3 regions of the Agarivorans sp. QJM3NY_29 genome follow, and region 3 is predicted to be linked to each of the others. Evidence: predicted binding sites of a transcription regulator. Region 3 holds the regulator's gene; each other region holds the start of a gene.

Region 1 (3,247 bases), 1.2 Mb from region 3:
ACTGCAACCTTTACACCAGTGCGCAAACCTGGGTCGAGACCGAGGGTTGCTTTGGGGCCTGCTGGCGCCGCCATTAATAAATCATTGAGATTACGGGAAAAGACACTAATGGCTTCTTCTTCGGCGCGTTCTCGAAGCTGGTTGAGTAATTCAGTTTCTAACTGGAGCTTAAGCTTGACTCGCCAAGTCCATTGCACCACTGTATTCAGCCAAGTGTCACTGGCGTAGCCTTTAGGTGCAAGCTGAAAGTAATCTCGGATGAGCTGCTCTGCTGGGTGACTCTGCTGCTGATCTTGCTGAGCTATAACCAGATTAAGCATCAATATGCCTTCGTTGCGGCCGCGTAAAATCGCTAAGGCGCGGTGGGAAGGAACTTTACTGAGCGCTTCTTGGTAATCGAAGTAGTCTTGGAATTTTTGGCCTGTTTGCTGCTGTCCTTCAATGACCGTTGTACTCACTAAGCCTTGTGCTTGTAATAATTGGCGGAGTGATGCAAGCAGTGGTGCTTGAACAGCAAAACGTTCCATGAGAATAAACTTGGCACCATCGAGGACGGTTTTACTGTCGTGAAAGCCTGCTTGTGGATTGAAGTAGGCCGTGGCAAGTTGCTCGGGGGCGGTATCGGGTTGAGCTAATAGTTGCTCTGCCAGTGGCTCTAAACCCGCTTCAATGGCAATTTGTCCTTTGGTTCGGCGCTTTGGCTTGTAAGGCAGATAAAGATCTTCGAGCTCAGTTTTGGTGTTGGCTCCCATAATTAGCTGTTCGAGTTGCGGGGTTAATTTTTCTTGTTCATGAATCGATTTTAGAATGCTGCTGCGTCGTTGTTGCAAGTCGCGCAGGTAAGTTAAACGCTGTTCCAATAATCGCAGTTGACCATCGTCTAAACCTCCGGTGGCTTCTTTTCGGTAGCGGGCAATGAAAGGAACGGTGGAGCCTTCGTCTAGTAATTGAATCGCAGCACTGACCTGCGCTGGCTTGGCCTGAATATCGGCGGCAATTTGTTGTTCTAGTGTTGACATATGCTTGCTTACATTGAGAGAGCCGCAAGGCGGCAGATAATGGCCACTATCATATGGCGTTCTGTTTTTGCTTCAAGTATAAATTGGTCTCGGCTAGTAATTGGCATAAGCTCTGCTCGCAAGGTCGAACCGCCTAGCAAGTTCGGTGCTTGATTTATAGGGCGCGCATTCGATCGGCTTTCAGTCTAAACCAATAACCAACAGCTATAAATTTAATCACCAAAGACAAACTGCGCTTAGAGGCCTGGATGTTATGAAAAGTAATTTAATAACTCGTGCCGGTTGGCATAAACTCGACCAAGAGTTGAAATACTTGTGGAAGATAAAACGTCCGGAGGTGACTCAGGCCGTCTCTGAGGCCGCCGCCTTGGGTGACCGCTCGGAGAATGCTGAATATAAAGAAGGGAAGCGAGAGTTACGCCGTATCGACTCTCGTTTGCGTTTCCTAAATAAACGTTTAGATGTACTGCAAATTATTGATCATTCTCCGCAACAAAACGGCAAGGTCTATTTTGGGGCTTGGGTCGCCTTAGAAAATGAGGATGGGGATAAGGTACGTTATCGAATTGTTGGCACTGACGAGATTGATCCAAAGCTGGGTTATATCACCATCGATTCACCGATGGCGCGTGCTTTAATTGGCAAACAAGTGGATGACGATGTATTTGTGAATACTCCTGCAGGCATCAAGGAATGGTGGGTGACGGCGATTCAATATCAAGCATTTGAAGAGTACGAGGATGGATCTTGAGCACTGAGCCTAATTTGCTGATGTTGAATTATTTTCATTTAAAGCAAGTAATAACATGAGCTGATTGACTATATAGAAACTCTTCTTCATATTTAGCGGTATAGACGTCCAAATGTCTTTTATGGAGAAGGTTAATGGGATTTCATCACGCACAACAAATTGAATCACTCAATCAAAGCTTAAGCGAACTTAATCGTGATATTAACGTGTCCTTTGAGTTTTTCCCGCCAACCACCGAAACCATGGAGCAAACGCTTTGGGCTTCTATCGAGCGTTTACACACTCTAAAACCGAAGTTTGTCTCGGTCACTTATGGCGCGAATTCAGGGACTCGTGATCGCACCCATAAGGTGATTAAGGCGATTAAAGACAGAACTGGTTTAGCTGCCGCGCCTCATCTTACCTGTGTTGATTCTACCCCTGAAGAATTACGGCAAATTGCTCGCGATTATTGGCAAAGTGGGATCCGGGATATTGTTGCGCTGCGTGGTGATTTACCGGTCGGAGCGGCCAAACCCGAGATGTATGCGAGTGACTTGGTCAGTTTATTGAGGGAAGAGGCTGAGTTTGATATTTCGGTAGCGGCTTATCCTGAAATGCATCCTGAGGCAAAGAGTGCGCAGGCAGACTTGTTGGCTTTAAAGCGAAAAATGGATGCGGGTGCTAATCGGGCTATTACGCAATTTTTCTTTGATGTTGAAAGTTATTTGCGCTTTCGTGACCGTTGTGCAGCGATAGGTATTGAGGGCGAAATTGTCCCGGGAATTTTACCTGTCTCTAATTATAATACTTTGAAGAAGTTTGCTTCTTTTGCCAACGTGAAGGTGCCACAGTGGTTACATAAACAGTTTGCAGGTTTAGAGCATGATCAGATGACTCGTAATCTGGTGGGGGCGAGCGTGGCTATCGAAATGGTGAAAGTCTTGTCGCGTGAAGGGGTCAAGGATTTCCACTTTTATACCCTTAATCGCTCCGAACTTTCTTATGCGATTTGTCATACTTTGGGGGTCAGGCCTGAGCTTCAGGCGGTGGCTTGCTAGTCTAGCGGCTACCAACAGCAGTCCCCAGCGGCGCGAGCAGACTACTTGAGCTTGACCAAGCTTTCCGCGTGGATGATTGTTAAATGGGCTGAGGGGCATGGAGAATCATCAGACCTTTATCATCCCGCTCGGAGAAATAATGCGGACTGTGTTTATAATAGGGTGCTCATCGCCACGCTGAGTAACCACATCACCAGTGCATAGTACCAGTTATTTTGCAAAATTCGCCGGCTCGAACAATGATAACGGCCGGTCATGGTGAGGCCTACTCCCGATAGAGGGCTGCTACCAGTTGAAATGGCCCAAGAGCTTAGGAACAAAAAACCCAGTTGGCTGGGGCTTGGCTCCAACGGCAGTAATAAGGGACTGGCCAGCGAAATGCTAATCACCGGATGAATACCGAGGATGCCAGCAATAATCATCAGCGCCAATACTGT
Region 2 (3,247 bases), 1.6 Mb from region 3:
TGTAAACTTAACTTGTCACTTTAGTCAAATTATTGATTATATTTTTTTGACATTACCCTCACCGTTCTGATACCCGGTAATAATTTGCAGGTTTGCTGTTGTAATAATTGTAAAAATGCTTGTAAGGCTGGGGCGTTTCTCAGGCTTAATGGGTAAGCTGCGTACATTGGTCGCCATAAGGCTTGCTGCAATGGCAGGGCACATATTAACCGTTGTTTTACATAGTGATCAACGGCCCAATAAGGCATCGCGGCAATGCCCATGTCAGCGGCTACCATTTGCACTAACATCGCTGGATTATCGGCGTGTTTACGGTGTTTCATCTGAAGATTCTCGGGCGTTAAAACGAAGTTGTATATGTCTAAACGTTGCGGATTTACTGGGTAACTGATTAGTGTATGTGGACAGAGATCAGCGGCGCTAAGCTCAGTTTTACTGCTGAGTGGATGAGTTAATGGGCAAATGATGACCATTTCATATTCGAATAGAGGTTGGTAGTGGATGTCCTCCTGCGGTGAAACTTGAGAGGTCAGCAATAAATCAGTTTCGCCTTGCTGTAATAGCGGCAACCCATCGTAGTTTAGGTCTTGGCAAAGGTTACTTACAACCTCTGGCCAAGCTTGTTTAAATTGTTGCAGGCTTGGTAATAACCATTGGAAACAAGCATGGCAATCAACGCTGATGTTGAGCCTGCTTGAATGCTGGTTGCCGCTAATTAATGTTTGTTCTAGCTGGCCTATAAGGGGCAAAACCTGTTCGGCGAGCGCCAGCACTTGCTTGCCGGGTTCGGTTAATTGTATCGCTTGTCTTTTCCTAAGTAGTAAGTGGACGCCAAGCTTTTGTTCCAAACCCTTGAGTTGATGAGAGAGAGCCGATTCACTAACAAATAGTTTGGCTGCGGCGCTTTTCATCGAAGGGCTGCTGGCAAGGGCTTGTAGGCTACGTAAGTGTTTAATTTCTAACATAAGTTCAACAGAGTACCAGTGCTATTAGCGATTAAGTCGCAAGCTTAGGAGCTTGGACTTTGCTTGTATAGTTAGCGGCGATTTTAGTTTCCTTAAATTAAATTAAATTCATTTTAAATGCTCTTGATGTTAAATCATGGCTGTATACGTAGTCCTAACTTCCATTTTATGCTTTCTAAATTGAATTTAATTCATTTTTGTTTGAATACTTTGCAATTGTAATTGGCGGCTTCGCTTGCCAGTATGGAGCTGTATACATCTAGACGGCTAAAAGGATTGGTTTATGACTATCACACATATTTTGGGTTACCCCCGTATTGGTAAACAGCGTCAGTTGAAGTTTGCCTTAGAGGCATATTGGCGGGGGGAATCTTCGCAACAGCAGTTACTGGAAGTGGGGCGGCAGATCCGCCAACAAAATTGGCAAGCTCAGCGAGACAGTGGTCAAGCTTGGGTGACCGTTGGTGATTTTGCTTGGTATGACCAAGTGTTGAATACTTCCTTATTATTAGGGAATCTACCACAGCGCCATCGCTCTGCTGAACTAAATTTAGACACGATGTTTGCTATTGCCCGTGGTCAACAAGGTTGCGGGTGCAACCATGCAGCATCGGACATGAGTAAGTGGTTTAATACCAATTATCACTATATTGTGCCGGAGTTTTCTGCCAATAGTGAGTTTAGTTTGCAATGGTCACAATTATTTGACGAAATTAAAGAAGCCTTGGCTTTAGGTCATAAAGTGAAACCTGTGTTACTAGGGCCGGTGTCCTATCTATATTTGGGGCGCAATGATGTAGCCTGCAGTGAGCCATTCGAGCGGGTCACTTTGCTACCGAAATTAATCCAGGTCTATCAGCAGATCTTGCAAGGTATCGCCGCGCTGGGGGTTGAGTGGGTGCAGCTAGACGAGCCTATCTTAGGTTTAGAATTAGAAGCGCAGTGGCAAGATGCTTTATTGCAGGCCTACAACAGCCGTTTAAGTCCCTGTAACTTATTATTAACTAGTTATTTTGACGATATCTTAAGTAATACAGGGCTGATTAAGCAGCTGGCGGTAGATGGTTTACATCTCGACTTAAGTGCTAGCGCTGAACAGCTTGAACCAATATTGAGTGATTTTCCCGAGAACTGGGTATTGTCGGCTGGCGTGATCAATGGTCGTAATGTATGGCGAGCCAACTTACCCGTCTTAGCTGAGCGCTTGGCAGCGGCCAAGCAACAATTGGCGGATCGTTTATGGTTGGCCAGCTCCTGTTCGCTGTTGCATAGTCCGATTGATTTGAATGCTGAAACCGAGTTAGCCGAAGCAAAGCCTCGCTTGGCCTTTGCCGAGCAAAAGTTAGAGGAATTGCAATGCTTGGCTGCCGTGATTGATGGGGATGCAGCGGCTCAGCTTAAAGCTCAGCAATATAGCGCTGCGGTGCAGGCGCAAAGCCTTGCAACTGAGGGAGAACTACAACAGCAAATTCAGCAATTCTCCTTGTTACAGCGAGAGCGTGGGCAAAGCTTTGCCCAGCGCCAAGTTATTCAGCAGCAAAGTTTAGCCTTACCTGCGCTGCCCACGACTACTATCGGCTCATTCCCTCAGACCACCGAAATTCGTCGCCAGCGGCGTGAGTTTAAGGCTGGTTTGCTAAGTCCAACAGACTATCAGGCGGCCATCGCCGAGCACATCCGGGAGGCGATCAAGCGTCAAGAGAGGCTTGGTTTAGATGTATTGGTACATGGCGAAGCTGAACGCAACGATATGGTGGAATACTTTGCCGAGTTACTCGATGGCTTCTTGGTGAGTCGTTTTGCTTGGGTGCAAAGTTATGGTTCTCGTTGTGTGAAGCCGGCGATTATTGTTGACGATATTAAGCGCAGTAAACCCCTAACCGTTGCGTGGGCAAGCTATGCACAATCGCTGACGCAAAAACCGGTAAAAGGCATGTTAACGGGTCCAGTAACCATGCTGACCTGGAGCTTTGCGCGTGAAGATCTGAGCAGAGCGCAAATCGCAGAACAGATTGCTGTTGCTTTAAATGAAGAAGTGGCCGACTTACAACAGGCGGGGATCCAGATCATTCAAATTGATGAGCCTGCGATCCGTGAAGGTATGCCTTTAAAACGCAGTCAATGGTCTGCTTATTTAGATTGGGCGGTGGCCGCTTTTAAACTATCGGCGGCCAGTGCCAAGCCGGAGACGCAAATTCATACCCATATGTGTTACAGCGAGTTCAACGATATTATGCAGGCGGTTGCTGCCTTAGACGCAGATGTGCTTACTATCGAAACCT
Region 3 (3,247 bases):
GCTCACCATAAGAGAGCAGTTCGTTAATGATAAAGGCATTAATATCCGCCTCTAGCAAATGAGCAATTCGTCGATGCTCTGCGACAAGCTCTCGCTCGATCACTTGCGCCCTCGATTCACTCAATAAATCCTTAACTAGCTGCGCCTGAAACTGAATCAAAGCGGCTAAAGCTTCCGCAGCGGCATTATCGGCTTGTTTCGCCAAATCAATGATATTCAACAAACGATTGGTGGTTTTACCCGCAGCCGATACCACAATGAGATCTTGCGCTTGCGAATGCTGCGCAACAATACCCGCCACTCGTTTGAAACAGCTAGCGTCAGCGAGGCTACTGCCACCAAATTTATGGACATGTCTATTAACTACCGACATGAAGTTCTCCTGTACAACTTTTAGCCAAACGAAAGATTGGCAAATGCCTGCTGTAAATCATTCACTAAATCTTCCGCTTCTTCTAAACCAACCGATACCCGTAACAATTGCGCCGATATTCCCGCTTCGGCCAATGCCTCTGGCGACATTGCCGCGTGGGTCATAGTTGCTGGATGAGCGATTAAACTCTCTACCCCGCCCAAAGACTCAGCCAAAGAAAACAACTGTAAGCCTTTCAGAAATTTCACCATTTGAGTTTCATCTAGCGCAACTTCAAAGCTTAACATAGCTCCAAAGCCAGATTGTTGTTGTTGGGCTAACGCATGACCGGGGTGCTCTGCTAAGCCGGGATAATAAATCGCAGACACCAAAGGCTGCTGCTGCAGGCATTGAACAATAGTTTGAGCATTGTGTTGGTGAACATTCATCCGAGCTTTCAGAGTTCTTAAGCCCCGCAGAGTTAAATAGGAATCAAAGGCTGAGCCTGTTAAACCTAGACAATTCGCCCACCAGCTCAAGCTTTCTGCCAATAACTCAGTTTTTGCCACAACCATACCCGCCACCACATCAGAGTGACCATTAATATACTTAGTCGCCGAATGCACCACAATATCGGCCCCCAGTAAAATTGGATTCTGTAATACAGGCGACAAAAACGTATTATCCACAACTACCAAAGCCCCCACAGCATGCGCTTGTTGAGCTATTTTTTGAATATCCACAATCCGCAATAACGGGTTGCTGGGAGTTTCTAACCAAATTAACTTTGGTTGCTTGGCGAGGGCGGTTTGCAAGCTCTCGCTATCATTTTGATCGATAAACTCGACTTCAAAGGCCTGCTTCTTCGCCAAACTGTCAAACAGGCGATAACTTCCGCCATAACAATCGTGCGGTGCGATCAGCAAATCGCCAGGCGCTAACAAAGCGGTCACTAAATGAACGGCCGACATGCCGGTATTGGTGATCACCGCCCCTGCACCATGCTCTAGGTTGGCAATCGCATCGGCTAATATTTGACGGGTTGGATTACCAGAGCGACTGTAGTCAAACTGCCGCTTTTGCTTAAAATCGGCGAAACTATAATTACTCGACAAATAAATTGGCGGAACCACCGCTCCGTGTTGGCTATCACTCTCAATACCACTGCGAACCGCAATGGTGGCGGCGTGAAGATCTTTTAATGACATGTGTTCACTGACTCCCTCTAATTATGCTGCCACTTTACCACTCCCCGTAAAGACGTCAACACTTCTAGACGTCTAAATGTCTTTGCTCTTGGATTGCTAAGTGGCTTTTCCCCCGTTACAATAGGGTTTCTTTGGTTTGGTGTGTATTCAAGTATGTCGACAGATTGGAATGGTGAGTGGATCAGCCCTTATGCTGAACACGGAAAAAAAAGCGAACAAGTAAAAAAAATAACGGTATCAATACCTTTAAAAGTATTGAAAATACTGACCGATGAGCGTACTCGTAGACAAATTAACAATCTACGACACGCCACCAACAGCGAGTTGCTCTGCGAAGCATTTTTACACGCTTACACTGGGCAACCCCTGCCCGATGATGCCGATCTACAAAAAGATAGACCCGACCCGGCCTTAGAAAAAGCCACCGAAGCTGAATTGGATAAAGAAGATTAAGATTTTGCAAAGCCGCTCATTGAGCGGCTTTTTTGTTAAATACTAGACAAACACTTTTGAATAAGCTCACTTATCTTGCAGGAACAACCGCCCACGGCAGAGAGTTAAGCACTTGCTTGTACTTTATATGACTTTTTATTTCGTCTAAACATACATAAGCCAGCAATACCAAATGCCGCAAGAAATATCGTGGATGGCTCGGGAACAGATGAAACACTAATGTTATCGAAACTTTGACCGAGTCTGTTATTAAACAAGCCAACTTGTCCTTGGCTGTACAAACTGCTGGTTAAGGTAGTGACCAAAGTACCATTCACAAATGCTGAGTAGGTATCTCCGAACACATCGATTTTTAAATGAATATCACTTTTAGATGGGAATAATGCACCAGAATGCTTTAAAGCTGGTGAATTGCCACCATTTACGAATTCGTGCCAGTAAACCCCGGTACCTCCACCACCAAGACCTCCTGTGATTAAGGCTATTCCGTTAAAAAGCCCCCCATTGTATGAACTACGAAGAACTACACCGCCATCCCATACATCATTAATATCCAATTCAACAGAAAAATCCCTTAAATCTGTCGGTAACAAGCTAAATGCTTGATTCCCTGATGTAGACTGGTATGCACCACCTTTATCATTCCAGCTACCCTGTTCATTTCCCCATAAAGGAGATGCGGCAGAATCAAAATCATCTGTAAATATGACTGCCGCAATGCTTGACCCAGCAATCGACCAGATTAAAATAACCTTAACTACAAATTGAAAATATATTTTCATTGCAAAAATTCCTTTTAATTGTTTAATTCTAAATTACGACTGTTGACACTGCTATATAACGTCCCAACACAATCCTTCAAAAATTCAATATGGTTTTCTCCCTCTAAATAAAGAAACTATATCTACAGATTCATTCCGCTTAAACATTCTCAAAAAAAACATAACCTATTGAATTTAAAGTGCATGTCAATAAAAACATTATAATAAGAAAGGTTATGTGAATTTAAAAACATAGAGGCGACTACTTTTACTCAATCACCTTAGATAGAAAGGGCGTTGTTGCAGGGCAAACAGCTTCGCAATAACCCCTGAGCTACAAGGTCGTCTAGACAATGCAATTCAGTAATCCATTCGACATAACTACCAAGTTGCTTATTATTCACTTGCAACTACGGTTCTTAGCGAAAATGGAATTATGTTTTAATAATAAGAATGATACTACTCTACACTGC

What was found. Region 3 encodes MetJ, which represses methionine synthesis genes. Its sites were predicted from a motif close to TAGACGTCTAGACGTCTA; they were not measured.
Region 1: a site for MetJ is predicted at 1,864-1,881, ahead of metF (methylenetetrahydrofolate reductase). Genes of this name have one in related genera too.
Region 2: a site for MetJ is predicted at 1,218-1,235, ahead of metE (5-methyltetrahydropteroyltriglutamate--homocysteine S-methyltransferase). Genes of this name have one in related genera too.

What each region holds. Positions count from the first base shown of each region.
Region 1 covers NZ_CP194036.2:559,622-562,868, forward strand. Annotated here, with positions in the region: gene ACRRS0_RS02525 (Tex family protein) at 1-1,019, opposite strand, end outside; gene greB (transcription elongation factor GreB) at 1,273-1,770, shown strand; gene metF (methylenetetrahydrofolate reductase) at 1,905-2,810, shown strand; gene ACRRS0_RS02540 (hypothetical protein) at 2,963-3,247, opposite strand, start outside.
Region 2 covers NZ_CP194036.2:981,288-984,534, forward strand. Annotated here, with positions in the region: gene ACRRS0_RS04450 (LysR substrate-binding domain-containing protein) at 30-965, opposite strand; gene metE (5-methyltetrahydropteroyltriglutamate--homocysteine S-methyltransferase) at 1,249-3,247, shown strand, end outside.
Region 3 covers NZ_CP194036.2:4,470,494-4,473,740, forward strand. Annotated here, with positions in the region: gene metL (bifunctional aspartate kinase/homoserine dehydrogenase II) at 1-373, opposite strand, end outside; gene metB (cystathionine gamma-synthase) at 394-1,560, opposite strand; gene metJ (met regulon transcriptional regulator MetJ) at 1,714-2,013, shown strand; gene ACRRS0_RS20325 (PEP-CTERM sorting domain-containing protein) at 2,118-2,795, opposite strand.